One region of the Brevibacillus sp. NSP2.1 genome, then DNA from elsewhere that is predicted to be linked to it. Evidence: riboswitches for the same ligand, from Rfam matches in the RefSeq annotation. Region 1 holds a riboswitch; each other region holds the start of a gene.
The links. A riboswitch is a leader RNA that binds a small molecule or an ion and turns the genes downstream of it on or off. The one in region 1 is predicted to bind S-adenosylmethionine.
Positions count from the first base shown of each region.

Region 1 (3,734 bases):
CACAGATGGAGCCGCTTTGCGCAAGCGAATCGAATCGCTCTCGGAAAACGTCCAGATTGACGCAGAGGGCCGCGTGCGGGGAAGTTAGCATGGCATAGTATAACCCCCGTCCTATTCGCCACTTCAGCCGGAAGCCGCTCATGAAAAAACGGGCGCATCCCTGTTCTTTTGGCTGAAACCTCTCCAAGCCTTATTCGTAAACCATAGCAAGACCGCTTTTACGAGCAAAAGGAGGGAGAGCATGACAGGAGCCATCATTACCGTAGCAGCCATTGGCGTTTTTCTGCTCTCGGGCTATTTCATGACCAAATGGGAAAAAGCCGTCTTCCCGGGAAACCAGCAAAACGGCTCCGCCCCTGATCCCCCCAAGCATTCGGACAAAAACGGCAGGCAGTAGGACGCCATCCATCTGGCATTCGTCCTTGCTGCCTGCCCGTTTTTTCTTTTGCGCCGCTTTTTCGGGTTATGCCGTTTCCAGCAGCGGGAAGCAGCGGACGGACAGGCCAAAATCGCTTTTCAGCACTTCCTCGTGCTCTTCGCGAATCCCTGTTACGATCAACCCCGCGCGCAATACTCCGCCCAGATCGAATTGGACTTTCAGCTTCGTCACCGTCACGCCCGCCTCGCGCAAGAAATGCAGGACGCGATCAGGCGTCGCAGCGAGACACGAGCCTTCGAGATAACACAGCACGCGCTCGTCCTGCCATTGACCCGGCTGCGCTTCGGCCGTTTTTTCCTTCCAGGCCGGATGCGGGGTAAACGGCTGCGTCAACAAATAAGCCAAATCCTCGACAACGGCGCTTGCCGTCGGCAGCTCGCCTGCGCCTCTGCCCGTAAACAGCAGATCGCCTACGATGTTTCCGGAAAGCTGAACAGCGTTGAAAGCATCCTGAATTTGCGCCAGCGGATGAGCGACAGGCAGCATGGTCGGCTGAACCGAGAGCCGGATTCCTTGCTCTGTTTTGTGCGCCTGGGCAATCAGCTTGATCCGGTAGCCCAGCTCGTTTGCGATACGGATGTGACCAGGAGACAAATCGGCAATCCCTTTGCGCACGACATTTGCAAGCGGCAGCGATTCTCCGTACACAAGCTGCGCGAGAATGTACAGTTTGTACATCGCGTCGAATCCTTCCACGTCAGAGCGCGGATCGGCTTCCGCATACCCCAGCTCCTGCGCTTGCTTCAACACTTCCTGATAGGGAAGCTGCTCCGCTTCCATTTTCGTCAGGATGAAGTTCGTCGTACCGTTGAGAATGCCGCGCACTCCTTGAATATCGTTCGTGCGCAAAAACTGTCGCAGCACGCTCAAAATCGGGATGCCGCCTGCCACGCTCGCCTCATAGGCCAGATGGACCTGATGCCGGTTTGCCAGATCGACCAACTCTGTGCCACGTTTGGCAAGCAGCTCCTTGTTCGCCGTCACCACGTGGCAGCCTTTTTCGATCAAGGCACGGACGTAGTCATACGTCGGCTCGACGCCCCCCATCACCTCGACGACAATGTCCACATCGCTTTTCAACACGTCCTCAAAATCCGTGGTCAAAAGCGCGGGATCTACCTGAACGGCCCGTTCTTTTTCCGAATCGCGGACCAATGCTTTGACAATTTCGATTCGCTTGCCCAATCTCGCAGCCAGCTTCTCCTGCTGCGAACGAATCGTCTTGATGACGCCGCCCCCTACTGTTCCCAATCCAAGCAGCCCTACCTTGACTACACCTGCGCTCATTTCTACCACCTCATAGCAATATTTTCGTAAAAAGAAAAAACCTTCCCGCTAAGAAGAAGGTTTTGGCATCAACGAAATCCTTCTCCTTATCTCCCAGGACGCTTCCGCCCTGCAGGAATTGGCACCTTGTCACAAGCTGTGTAACGGTTGCCGGGCTTCATCGGGCCAGTCCCTCCGCCTCTCTGGATAAAGAAAACTATGAATTTTTGCTCTTTCTCGTCGAGAAAGCGGCCAAGCGAAAAGCTTATTGGAAAAGAAAGCCTTTGTTGAGCGGAAACATCAAAAAACCTTCTTCGTTAAGAAGAAGGTTCGTCATAACTGCTACGATGTACCCGCTTCTTATCTTTCGGAACGAAAACGCCCCGCAGGAATTGGCACCTTGTCGCTCTACGCAACGGTTGCCGGGCTTCATCGGGCCAGACCCTCCACCTCTCTGGATAAGAACTTTGTTTGCTGTTGAGCCTATTCTAAGAAATTCCAAAGCATTCGTCAACAAAATTCTTTTTCGTTTTTAACCAGGCTAGATGCGGTCAGAAACGGTTCAGATACGGCCAAAAACGGGACAACCGTTCCGAATGTACGGTCGCCTTCACCTGGCAAAAACGCTTTCGACTTCCTCCGTACTGCAGCAAACGCAACGGACCAGCCCTTCCTCGCTTTCCCCCGACAGCTCTCGTTCTTCGACATAACCGCACCATTGACAGATGAAAAGCTGAACCATGCTGCTCCCTCCTTTGAGTTGCTCACGGTCAATCAGCGCCGATTTCCTCTCCCCAAAACAAAAAACGCATTTTCTACTGATCGAAAAAAGATCCGATCGTTAGAAAATGCGCAGGCAAGCAATAGACATCCTTGTCCGTTTGCCAGTATGGCGAGTCCTCTAACACCTCCCTATCTCCCGTAGGTCCATCAGTGTTGTTGAAACAGGCAGGTCTCCTGACTTCGGGATCATCGTCTGGCGCTGCCTTCCCTGTCCAGCGGCTGGACAAGTGGCCTGTGTGCGCGAAACTCCCCTCTTACAGTGGCGGGACCGTGTCGGATTTGCACCGAGCTTCCCTATTATCCTTAGCAGCGAATCGCCGCAAGGAACCTGTTCCCCCGTATGCAATTTTGCAAATCGTTACTACCATTCTATTCTACTTTTCCTGAAAAATGGTAGAATAAACAAGCGAAAGGGACGAATCAAATCAACGCGGTTCGCTTTTGCATACCGTCTACAGTGAATACCTTTCCCGCAATATGCGACAGTGATGGGCCTCATGCCCGGCAATGACATAGGCCAAAGTGCGTGCGGACAGTTTGTTGCCGTTGGCCGTCCCTGTTCGCGTCCACGCCTCCTCTGCCACTCCCCGCAACAGAGCGCGCGTCGACTGCCGAACAGCCTGATATTCTTCGAGCAAATCGGCCAGGTCGCGTTTCTGAAAAAAAGCTTGCGCAACATACGCATTTTCGTCAAATCCGACGAGCGGTGTCTGATCTCCCCGGGCAATTCGCAGCAAGCGGTAGCTCATAATCCGCTCCGTATCGATCAGATGCCCCAACACTTCTTTTACGGTCCATTTGCCCGGCGCGTAGCGATACTCCGCTTGCGCCTCGGTAAGCCCGGCATACATCTCGACGGTCTGCGCCAGTTGCTTCGCCAGTACGGCTGTCAACTCGCCTTCTGGCACTTGCTCGACATAGTAGGCAAAATACTCCCCGTATTCCTCGCGATTTGGTCGACTTGGCATGCTTTTCGCCTCCTTTGATTTTGGGAACGGTCATTCCTTTGCTGTCTGGCCTTTTCTTGGAGCATCCGGTTTTCAGATGCTCTGTGGTAACATCACGGCCGTTTTAAAGGGATAGCAAGCCAGACCCTCTGTCGCGCAAAGCAGTTGGGCATACGTATCCGTGCCCGAACCCGTACCCGAACCCGCAGCTCCCCCCTGCGAACGCTTTATTTACCTTCATCCCTGCCAGCCCTCAAACAACAGCACCCTTGCCGGAGCAGCGTCTGTGCCGACCAGCT
Region 1 covers NZ_CP048274.1:2,159,081-2,162,814, reverse strand. Annotated here, with positions in the region: gene M655_RS10840 (CapA family protein) at 1-88, shown strand, start outside; gene M655_RS10835 (hypothetical protein) at 242-397, shown strand; gene M655_RS10830 (homoserine dehydrogenase) at 464-1,726, opposite strand; SAM riboswitch class I at 1,810-1,919, opposite strand; SAM riboswitch class I at 2,063-2,170, opposite strand; cobalamin riboswitch at 2,636-2,835, opposite strand; gene M655_RS10825 (DinB family protein) at 2,941-3,456, opposite strand; gene M655_RS10820 (cyclase family protein) at 3,673-3,734, opposite strand, start outside.

Region 2 (3,734 bases), 1.3 Mb from region 1:
ACTCGCCTAGCTGCTACTGCGGCTGATGGTACGGAAACGTAATCGTGAACTTGGTGCCGACCTTCGGCTTGCTCGACACGCTCACAGAACCGCCAAACGTGTGAATGACGTGATAGGAATAAGTCAGGCCGAGTCCGGTCCCGCTCGTTTTGGTAGAAAAATAGATCGTGCCAAGTCGTCTGATCTGGCCCTCGTCCATCCCGATGCCGTTGTCCTTGATGACGAGCAGGGCGTTGTTTTTTTCGATGAACAACGACAGGGAGACTTTCCCTTTGGCCGTCTCCGCGCATGCCTCGATGGCGTTTTTGATAAAGTTGACCAGCACCTGCTTGAACTCGTCGGGATTGGCCATGATCGTGACGGGCTTTTCATAAGCTTGCAGCTCCAACTCGACGTTGTTCATGTTGGCAAACGGCAGCATGACCTCGCGGACGACATGGAGCTGCTCGCATACGTCGATCAGCTCGGTGCGCTCCTTGAGCGGCTTGGACAGCGCCAGGTACTCCGTCAAAATCGCTTCCGTGCGCTGAATCTCGTCCATGCTGATGCGAATGTACTGATCGGTTTTCGCAATGTTTCCCGGGTCCTCCTGGATCAGGCGCAAAAATCCTTTGACGGCCGTGAGCGGGTTTCGCACCTCGTGCGCCAGTGAAGCGGCGACGTGGCTCATCGTCTCGATTTTTTCGTTTTGGGCATGGCGAATGAACAATTCCTTGTCTGATACGCATTTGCTAAATAACGACATCAACAGCCAGATGCCGACAAAATTTTGAACGGGAATCACAAGCACATGATAGGGAAGCTGATGGGATACATAGGTGGGAAAATTGAAATAGGTCAACCCCAAATCTATCAGGGAAAAAAGCGCACCCGTCAAAAGAGTAAACAGTGTTTTCCGATAACTGGCTTTGTAGCGTTGATATATCAGGAGGGAGATTGCAAACGTGGCGGCCATTACGAGCATGGCGACCCAGGTGCCTTCGCCGCCCAGATAAAAGCGGTACAGCGCTGATTCGATCAGCACGATCAAGGCGATTCGTACTCCGCCGTAGATCAGAGCGAAAAAGACGATGACGTGCCTGATGTCGAAAATGATTCCTTCGTTGACGCTCGAAGCGAAGGTCATCGCCAGAAACATGCAGACAGAGCTGGTTACGAGAATAAAGCAACGGCTATAGTTACGCATCCGGTCGCGGTAATAGATGTTGAACAAAACAAACGGTGTCAAGGCAAAAAACATTTGCAAGATTAGTTCTTTTAGTAGACTCATTAGACATCCCCATCGCAAATTTGCATGGCTTTTGCTTCAATCTACAAGGTTTCGACAAGACCTTACATAATTCCTCCAAAATTTGGACATCGAGTTGGGATTATTTTGGAGGACAAAAGCTTCAAAAACCTAGTTGACAGATGGGTAAAACAAGGATTATAGTCTGTATATATTAATACAAACGTTGCGAAAATAAAAACTACTCTTATCCAGAGAAGGCTGAGGGAATGGCCCTATGATGCCCGGCAACCTAGCTGGCAAGATCACCGTCTTGCGAGCCAAGGTGCTAACTCCAACAGGTAGCGATACCTGACAGATAAGAGGCGCGAATCTTGTCGATCAAGCCTCTTTCATCTGTTGAAAGAGGCTTTTCCTATTGGAAGGTCGTCGCCTCCTCAGCTTGAAGCTCAGCAGGAAGAAAGAAAAAGGGGGATTTTTCGATGAAAAAGAAACTGGGTCTTGTCACATCAATCGTACTGGCTGCGTCGCTGGCCTTGACCGCTTGCGGCGGGGGAGCGGACACCCAAAATCAGGCGGGAAGCGGCGCTTCCGGCGGCGAGAAGGCGAAGCGCATTGCCTTGATTATGCGCCAAAACGTCGGCACGTTTTCTGCCCAATACATTAACGGCGTGAAGCAGGAAGTCGAGAAAAACGGCGGCGAGCTGACCGTATTCAACGCAGATACCGATTTGTCGAAAATGGCCTCCAACCTCGATGCTGCGGTGAACCAAAATTTTGACGGCATCCTGATTGACCACGGTACGGCGGAAGCGCTGCAGCAAGGCACGCAAAAAGCGGTCGACAAAAAGATCCCGGTTGTGCTGTTCGACACCGATATCAAGCTGCCGGGCGTCCCTGTCGTCGAGCAAGATGACAACAAGCTGGCCGAGTTGAGCCTGGAAAAGCTGGCTGCCGATACGGGCGGCAAAGGCAACATCGTGAAAATTTGGGTAGCGGGCTTTGCGCCGATGGAAAAGCGCCAGGTAACGTATGAAGCATTCCTGAAAAAATACCCGGATATCAAGGAAATCGCCGCGTTTGGCTCGGCAACGAACAACACCGCGCTGGATACGCAAGCGCAGATGGAAGCGATTTTGAAAAAGTATCCGAACAAAGGCGACATTACAGCCGTATGGGCATCGTGGGATGAATTTGCCAAAGGGGCAACCCGTGCGATCCAGCAAGCAGGACGCACCGAGATCAAGGTGTACGGCATCGACCTGAGCGACGAAGACTTGCAACTGATCCAGGAGCCAAACTCTCCTTGGGTCGCGACAGCAGCGGTAGATCCGTCGAATATCGGACGCATTCACGCGCAGACCGTTTTCCAAAAAATGAAAGGCGAGCAAGTGCCAGACAGCGTGAAGCTGAATCCGGTGCTGGTCAAACAGGAAGACTTGCCAAAGGATAAAAAAGTAACGATGGGCGATCTGTCCCAATACGTACAAGAGTGGGGCAAGTAAGCAAATAGAGCTGGTTGGTTTGGCTATTCCCGTTGCTTTTGTCAACGGGAATCTTGTTTATTTAGGGGGTGCGAAAAGTGTCCAGCTTGCAGATGAAAGGGATTGTGAAGCAGTTTTCCGGCGTGCCTGCGTTGCGCTCCGTCGATTTTGAAGTCAAGGCTGGCGAGGTGCACGCGCTGCTCGGAGCGAACGGAGCGGGAAAAAGCACGCTGATGAAAATTCTTACAGGTGCGTATCAGCCGGATGGCGGCAGCATCGCGATTGACGGCAAGGACGTCTCGATCCAATCGCCGCAGGATGCGAAAGCGTTGGGCATCCAGTGCGTCTACCAGGAAGTCGATACGGCGCTGATCCCGTATTTGAGCGTGACGGAAAACATTTTGCTCGACCAGATCGTGTCCAAAAGCAGCAAGGGACTCATGAACTGGCAAGGGCTGCACAAGGAAGCGGAGAGCATTTTGCAAAGCTTCGGCTTTTCCATCCCTGTGCGCATGCTCGTCGAGGAATGTACGCTGTCCGAAAAGCAACTGATCTTGATTGCCCGCGCGACCGTGCAAAAAGCGAAGTACGTCATTTTTGACGAACCGACAGCCCCGTTGAGCACGAAGGAGAGCGAGCGGCTGTTTCTCATTATCGACCAGTTGAAAAAAGCAGGCGTCGGGATCATCTACATTTCCCATCGGCTGCCGGAAATTTTCGAAATCTGCGACCGGATCACGGTCATGCGCGACGGTCAACTGATTGCCACGAGCGAGACGGCCGCTACTACGATGGATGAAGTCATCGGGAACATGCTGGGCAAAAGCTTCGAGGAAGAGTTCCCGAAAGTGGAGCTGCCGATTGGCGAAGTGATCCTGGAAGCGGCCGGAGTGGCTGGCGGCAAGGTGCGCGGTGCGGATGTGAGCGTTCGCGAGGGCGAGATCGTAGGCGTCGTAGGACTTGTCGGGGCAGGGAAGACGGAGCTGGCCCGGCTGCTGTTCGGAGCGGATGCGGCCGAAGCT
Region 2 covers NZ_CP048274.1:815,112-818,845, forward strand. Annotated here, with positions in the region: gene M655_RS03980 (ATP-binding protein) at 14-1,270, opposite strand; SAM riboswitch class I at 1,473-1,593, shown strand; gene M655_RS03985 (sugar ABC transporter substrate-binding protein) at 1,711-2,733, shown strand; gene M655_RS03990 (sugar ABC transporter ATP-binding protein) at 2,811-3,734, shown strand, end outside.
Region 2: another riboswitch for S-adenosylmethionine. It lies ahead of M655_RS03985 (sugar ABC transporter substrate-binding protein); the one in region 1 lies ahead of M655_RS10830 (homoserine dehydrogenase).

Region 3 (3,734 bases), 2.5 Mb from region 1:
CAGCCGGGCGGAGCGCAGCATCGACAAGTGATGATGCACCGTCGATTTGGCCATCTGGAGCGCTTCTGTCAGTTCTTGCAGCGTCAGCTCCTGTTTTGCGAGCATTTTCGCCATGCGGAGCCGCTGCTCGTCTCCGAGCGCCTTGAAGGATTGGACCAGCGTCTGCGGCGGCTGATACGGGTCGATTTGCTCGCGCAAGTTTTCATCGGCAACCGGGTAGTAAAAAATTTTGCAGCCTGCGTCATCGGCCTGCACCGTCCAGGGGCGATAGACCGCCTGCGGAATCAGCAGGACGCGGGTGACAGTCGGCTCAGGCGGATAGCTTGCTCCAGTCGCCCATTCCACCAGCGCTTCCGGGTCGAGCTTTTCTTGCATGCCGCGCTTTTGGGCAATCTCCCGTTCGAGCATGCGGCAGATGCGCTCCTCCTGCGGCTCGATGTGCGCCTGATACCAGCCTTCCATCAGCACGAGCAGGTGCTGGCGCAATTCCTCCGCGTCCACCGAAGTAATATGGGCGATGTACCGTTCGAAAAAGAGATGGCTGCGACAGGCCGCCTGCAACAGTTCGCGATCGGCGCTGCTTCCTTGCGCGGCTTTTCGCCGGGAAGCTTGCTGCGCTTCGCCCAAAAAAGGCAGTGCCTGGTAGCGCAGCTCTTCCTCTGGCAACTGCCTGACGTAGCCAAGAAACGACTTCAGCTCGGCAAAAGGCTGCTGGCGGTACTGGTGAAGCAGATGCAAAAGCGTCTTCCATGTGTTGTGCGCCTTGGCGTAAGCGACCTCGCGCTGGACAGCAGGAGGCAGCGCCTCGATTAGCTCGCGCCAGTGGGCGGGCGGCTGCTCCAGCGTGTGATGAATCTGCTCGTAAGTGGCAACGGCGATGCCCAGCGCTGCTTCAAAAAGCGGCGAAAAGGCGAATTGCACCTCGTAGGTCGTGCGTTCGCTCCCGATGTTCCATACTTTCAAGAGGGGATCATCCTTCCAGTATTTGTAGTACGTCTCATTCTAAATGTTTTGAATTGTAAATTCAATATTTTTCGTATGACTGGTTAGATGGATTTCGAACCAGAATCGTTGAGTGTGGCAGGAAGAGGGGCGAGCGCCTGAAAGCAGCAAGCAGAAGACAGCACCCGAAAAAAGAAAAGCGGCACGCCTCTCCCGCGAGAGTTGCGTGCCACTTTTTACGAGACAAAAGCAAACTTAGTTGACAGTAGAAGGTTGAACGGCGCGTTGCAATGCCTGCTCCAGATCGCCGATGATGTCGTCGATCGCCTCTGTGCCCACCGACAGTCGGATCAGCCCTGGCGTGACCCCGGCAGCCGCCTGTTCTTCCTCATTCATCTGCTGGTGCGTCGTGCTGGCCGGATGGATGACGAGCGACTTGGAATCGCCCACGTTGGCCAGGTGCGAGAACAGCTTCACGGATTCAATCAGTGTTTTGCCTGCCTTCACGCCGCCGCGAATGCCAAAGGTGAGGATGGCGCCAGCGCCTTTTGGCAAATATTTTTGTGCCAGCGCGTAGTTGGCGTCACCTTCCAGGCCAGGGTAGCTGACCCACTCGACCGCTGGATGCGCGGCGAGGAATTGGGCTACGGCCAGGGCGTTCTGGCTGTGGCGTTCCATGCGCAGGTGCAGCGTCTCCAGACCTTGCAGGAACAGGAAGGAGTTGATCGGGGCCACGGCTGCGCCGATGTCGCGCTGCAGTTGGACGCGCGCCTTGATGATGTAGGCGAGCGGTCCGACTGCTTCCGTATAGACGACGCCGTGGTAGCTCGGGTCTGGTGTCGTCAGGCCCGGGAATTTGCCGTTGTTCCAGTCGAACTTGCCGGAATCGACGATGATGCCGCCGATCGCTGTGCCGTGCCCGCCGATGAACTTGGTCGTGGAGTGGACGACGATGTCTGCGCCATGCTCGAATGGACGGCACAGGATCGGCGAAGCGAACGTGTTGTCCACGATCAGCGGCACGCCGTTTTCGTGCGCGATGTCAGCGATTGCCTGCAAGTCCGCCACGTCAATGCGAGGGTTGCCGATCGTCTCGCAAAAGAGCGCCTTTGTTTTCTCATTGATGAACGCCCGGAAGTTTTCCGGATTGGACTGATCGACAAAGTGAACCTTGATGCCAAGACGCGGCAAAGTGTGCGCAAAAAGGTTGTACGTACCGCCGTACAAGCTGCTGGATGCGACAATTTCATCCCCGGCTTGGGCGATGTTCAAAATGGAAAAGGTGATCGCTGCCTGACCAGAGGAAGTTGCCAGAGCACCGACGCCGCCTTCTAGGAGTGCCACGCGCTTTTCAAAGGCGTCCTGGGTCGGATTCATGATGCGGGTGTAAATGTTGCCGAACTCTTTTAAGCCAAACAGGTTGGCGGCGTGCTCCGTGTCGCGGAAGACGTAGGAAGTCGTCTGATAGATCGGAACGGCGCGCGAGCCTGTTACGGGATCTACTTCTTGTCCACCATGTACAGCGAGGGTTTCCGGTTTCCATTGTTGCTGGTCAGACATGCTTATCTCTCCTTTATATATGGGGATTAGGGATAAAAAAACGGAGCATTCCTCTGAGGAGAAGAAGGCTCCGGCTATACACGGGTGTGCACTCATCTCTCAGAATCTATGGATTCTGCAGGAATTAGCACCGCGCAAGGCACGCTTGCTGGTTGCCGGGTTTCACAGGGCCTGTCCCTCCACCGCTCTTGATGAACTGTTGCTTCAGTTGTTGTCATAATTGTATGAAAAACCACACTTCGCTGTCAATAATCAATAATGAGTTATCAGGTTGGATTTGGTGGGATTGAGGCGTTGAGAGATTTGTTCATGCTCACCCGTTCATGCTGTTTCCCATGACGTCCAAAGTACCTGTGTGATACGCCTTGTTGACGTGGTTTGCAGGCTGATGCCCCGCACTCCTTGAGGCGTGGCTGATTCCAGGCGCGGCTTTTCCTTTTTTCACATACAAAAGAACGGCAAATAGCGTACAAACAGCAGCAATTCCCAGTACGTACACCATATAAACTACCTCCTTTTCCAAGGGTGCTCTGCGTTTCTTTGCACCCGCCTTTTTCCAAACCAAAAAGAGAATGCTGTTTTGTATAGTAGTCTTCATATATAGAATGGTTATTTTTGTAAATGTGTCACCCGCCTGTACCGACCAACCATCTCCCTGTCCAAAAACAAACCCACCCTCACACTGTCACAAATTTGTCCCTATATCTCCGCGCTTTCGCCGCCCGCGTCGTTAGAAAATGGCATGGCCCTATGATATGATGGGAGTGGCAGAAAACGACCAAACGATTGTACATATAGGAGGAACATACGCGATGAGCCATGGCGTGAAGGAAATTACCCCGCAGGAGCTGCTGGAAAAGCTCGCGGCCAACGAAAAGCTTCAGGTGATTGACGTGCGTGAGGTGGAGGAGTGGAACGAAGGCCATATCAAAGAAGCCAAGCTGATTCCGCTCGGCTTTTTGCCGCATCGCATCGACGAGCTGGACAAGGAGATCCCGGTCGTCATGGTGTGCCGCAGCGGTGCGCGCAGCCACAGAGCGACCGAATATTTGTGTGAGCTTGGCTTTGACGCTGCCAATATGGTCGGCGGCATGCTGGCTTGGCCTGGCGAGAAGGAAGTGTAAGCCGTACGGTCCATACGGTCACGACCGCACTGGCAACGCCGAGACGTTTTCCACACAAAAAGAAACATGCGCTTTTACGCGGTATAGCGGCGGACGCATGAGAGAAGC
Region 3 covers NZ_CP048274.1:5,271,234-5,274,967, reverse strand. Annotated here, with positions in the region: gene M655_RS25965 (ArsR/SmtB family transcription factor) at 1-963, opposite strand, end outside; gene M655_RS25960 (homocysteine synthase) at 1,198-2,502, opposite strand; SAM riboswitch class I at 2,592-2,700, opposite strand; gene M655_RS25955 (hypothetical protein) at 2,816-3,004, opposite strand; gene M655_RS25950 (rhodanese-like domain-containing protein) at 3,315-3,626, shown strand.
Region 3: another riboswitch for S-adenosylmethionine. It lies ahead of M655_RS25960 (homocysteine synthase); the one in region 1 lies ahead of M655_RS10830 (homoserine dehydrogenase).

Region 4 (3,734 bases), 120 kb from region 1:
GGTCGCGCTGTGGATGACGACGTCCGCCCCCAGCTCCAGCGGCCGCTGATAGTACGGCGTCAAAAACGTATTGTCGACAATGACGAGCAGCCCGTGCTCCTTCGCAACGGCTGACACCGCCGCGATGTCGGTCACTTTCAGCGTCGGATTGGACGGCGTTTCCAGATACACTCCCTTGGTCGCCGGAGTAATCGCCTCCCGCACGGCCTCTGTCTGGGTCGCATCGACAAACGTAACGGAAATGCCCATTCTCGACAGCACGCGGGTCAAAAAGCGGAAGGTGCCGCCGTACACGTCCTCCGCGACTACGATATGGTCGCCAGCCGAAAACAGCATGAACACGCTGGAGATCGCCGCCATGCCGGACGAGAAAGCAAAGCCGCGCGCGCCGCCTTCGAGAGCGGCAATCGCTTCCTCCAGCGCGTGTCTGGTCGGATTGCCGGAACGGGCGTAGTCATACGTGCCTGGCTGGTCGAGATCAAACTGGTGAAACGTGGAAGCCTGGTAAATCGGAACCGACGACGCCCCTGTGAACGGATCGATGCAAGTAGAGCCATGCAAAACCTTCGTTGCGAAATTCATCGCGCAGCCCCCCCAACGACAAGACTTGCGTCCAAAGCCTGAAACAGATCAGCGATCAAGTCTTCCGGATGCTCAATCCCGACCGACAGCCTCAGCAATCGGTCACAAACGCCGACATACTCCCGTACTTCCAGCGGAATGTCAGCGTGGGTCTGTGTCGCCGGATACGTACACAACGATTCGACGCCGCCAAGGCTTTCCGCAAAAGAAACGATGCGCAGATTTTGCAAAAACAAGCCCACCTGCTCCGCAGACCGTACCCGGAATGAAACCATACCGCTATAACCGCTTGCCTGGCTCGCCTGGATGGCATGCCCGGGGTGTTTTTGCAGCCCTGGGTAAAACACTTCGGCGACAGCCGGATGCTCCTGCAGCTTTTTTGCAACCGCGAGCGCGTTTGTCTGATGTCTTTCCATGCGCAGCGCCAATGTCTTCATTCCGCGTACCAACAGCCAGCTATCTTGTGGACCCAATACCGCTCCGATGGAATTATGCAAAAACCGGATTTTTTCCGACAACTCCTCGCCTTTTGTCACGATCAGTCCGGCCAGTACATCGTTGTGGCCACCCAAGTACTTCGTCGCACTGTGCAACACGATATCTGCGCCAAGCTCCAGCGGGCGTTGACAATAAGGGGTCATGAACGTGTTGTCGACTATCGTCAAAAGTCCATGCTGCTTTGCCAGCCCGGCGATTTGGCGAAGATCGGTAATCTGCATGAGCGGATTCGTCGGCGTCTCGAAGAAGATCGCCTTTGTCTCGGCTCGCAGCGCGTTTTGCACCGCTTCCAGGTCGCGCAAGTCTACGTACGTAAAAGACAGGCCGTAGCGGGAAAGCACCTGCTCAAACAAGCGATACGTCCCTCCGTACAAATCGAGCGACACAATGAGATGATCTCCCTGGGAAAACAGCCCCATGACCGTATGAACCGCCGCCATTCCCGATGCGCAGGCAAAGCCCGCATCGCCCGATTCTGCCTCGGCGATGGCTTCTTCCAAAACCGTGCGGGTCGGATTGGCCGTGCGTGTATAGTCAAAGCCTGTGCTCTGCCCCAATGCCGGGTGGCGATATGCGGTGGCATAGTAGACAGGAAAGCTGACCGCCCCTGTTTTTTCATCTCTGCCTACGCCTGCTTGAATCAATTTTGTTTCCAGTCTCATACGTAACTCTCTCCCTCCAATGATGTACGAGGGGCATGAAAAAAGCCCCCTTTCCTCTGAAAGAAGGCTTTGTTTACGTCACCGTAAGCAAGACCTTCTCATCTTTCAGAGTTAAAAAACTCTGCAGGAATTAGCACCATTATCTCCCCGCATGAACGAACATGCAGGTGATTGGTTGCCGGGCATCATCGGGCCAGTCCCTCCGCCTCTCTGGATAAGAAGTTTTGCTATTCAATTTGAATGACCTAATACTAAAGGATACGGCGGTTTTTTGTCAACAGGATTTTCCACTGTTGTGCGGCCGTCTTGACTAGGCGTTTTTCAGCGCAGTCATGACCTGGTTGTCCAGCTTCGCAGCCGCGTTTTTGTCGTACGTCTTTTCGTATTGCGGTTCTACGGAAATGCGCGAGCCGTAAAACATGACGTCTCGGACGGAGTCAATCGCGATCTCCACCAGCGCCAGCTTCAGCGGAACGCCCTCCAGCCGCTCGGCTTTCACTGCGGCGCGTCCGTTGATCGCAAAAGAGGAGCCTGCCCCGATCAGATGCAGGACGACCTGCGGCTCTTTGGCAATATTGGCGAGTATGCGCGAGCGGTTATCCACGGCAAAGCGGATGAGTCCGCTGTTCACCGCCAATGTCCAGGACAAGGAGCTGAGCGATGGCGCTCCTGTCTCGTGATCGACGGTGCCGAGCGTCACAAATCGCTCTTTTTGCAGGAGCGCGAACAGTTCTTCCGACAAGGTTTGGGATACGGTTTCAGCCATTCGGATGCCTCCTCGTAAACGGTAGTACGTCTATTGTACCCCTCGCATCTGCCATTAGGCAAACGTTTCCTCCACGCCTTGATTCTGCCTGTTTTTTTCCCTACACTGGTAAAAAACAAAGCCGTACCGGATAAGGAGGTTGGAAAAAGTGGCACCTACGCCTACAGACCGGCTTATGCACAAAATCGACCAGGTCCTCCACGAGCTGCAGGAAGTGCGGAAAATGAACGAGCGCATGGACAAAATCGCCATGTTTTTGGAGGATATCCGGCTCGCAGACGTGATCCAAAACTACACAGCCCCGCGCAAGCTGCTCTGGATCAATTTCCTCGCAGGGCTTGCCCGGGGTCTTGGCTTGACGATTGGAACAGCGATCGTGCTGGCGCTGCTCGGCTCGCTTTTGACGCAGTTTCTCTCGATCCCTATCCTCGGCGATTACATCCGCGAGCTGGTCGAGTATGTTCAGACTTACAAGCAGCCGTAAACGAGACTACTTGCCGCTTCTTTTGCCGCGGTCGTCGTCATCGTCGTCGTCGCGGTCATCGTCGCGGTCATCTTTGTCGCCATCTTTCCATTTGCCGTCGTAGTTTTTCCAATAGCCGTATGCTTTTCCGTTTGGATAGTGGTGCTTGTCTTTATCCTTGTCGTCCTTATCGTCATCCTTCTTCGGCACGGCGGTAATTTTCGTGCTCAGCGCGATGTCCGCCTGCTTTACCAGCTTGTCTTTCGCGTACAGTTCCAGATGGACGGTTTTCGCAGCAAACGAGCGGTTTTTGTAGGTAAAGGTCACGGTGTATTCGCCCTTGTCGTTTGGCTTGATCTCCTTTTTCTTGCCGTCCGGGGTGACGACGACAAGCTTTGCTTTTTGCTTCTCGTCCCAGCCCTTGACGGTGCCTTTCAGTTGAACGGACTTTTTCTTCAAATCGTGCACTGCCGTTCCGGCAATGGCATAGGCCGCGCCAGGGTCTTTGTCCGGTGGGTTGACGACATCGACTTTGATCGTGTCGGAGTCGACTTTTTTCCCGTCTTCATATATTTCGACCAGCGCTTCGTCGCTTGCGGCTTTCGCCTTCACGTCCTTGACCGTCACGCTGAAGCTGTCCACCCCGTCCCACAGCTTCTTCAAGCTCGTCTCCTGTTTCACGCCGTTGTAGGAGACGACGACCTTGTCCGCTCCGTGCTTGACGACACCTTTTACCTGCCATTCGGCTTTTTTGGCGTCGTAC
Region 4 covers NZ_CP048274.1:2,036,659-2,040,392, reverse strand. Annotated here, with positions in the region: gene M655_RS10260 (trans-sulfuration enzyme family protein) at 1-582, opposite strand, end outside; gene M655_RS10255 (aminotransferase class I/II-fold pyridoxal phosphate-dependent enzyme) at 579-1,742, opposite strand; SAM riboswitch class I at 1,838-1,963, opposite strand; gene M655_RS10250 (pyridoxamine 5'-phosphate oxidase family protein) at 2,053-2,508, opposite strand; gene M655_RS10245 (DUF5665 domain-containing protein) at 2,684-2,992, shown strand; gene M655_RS10240 (hypothetical protein) at 2,999-3,734, opposite strand, start outside.
Region 4: another riboswitch for S-adenosylmethionine. It lies ahead of M655_RS10255 (aminotransferase class I/II-fold pyridoxal phosphate-dependent enzyme); the one in region 1 lies ahead of M655_RS10830 (homoserine dehydrogenase).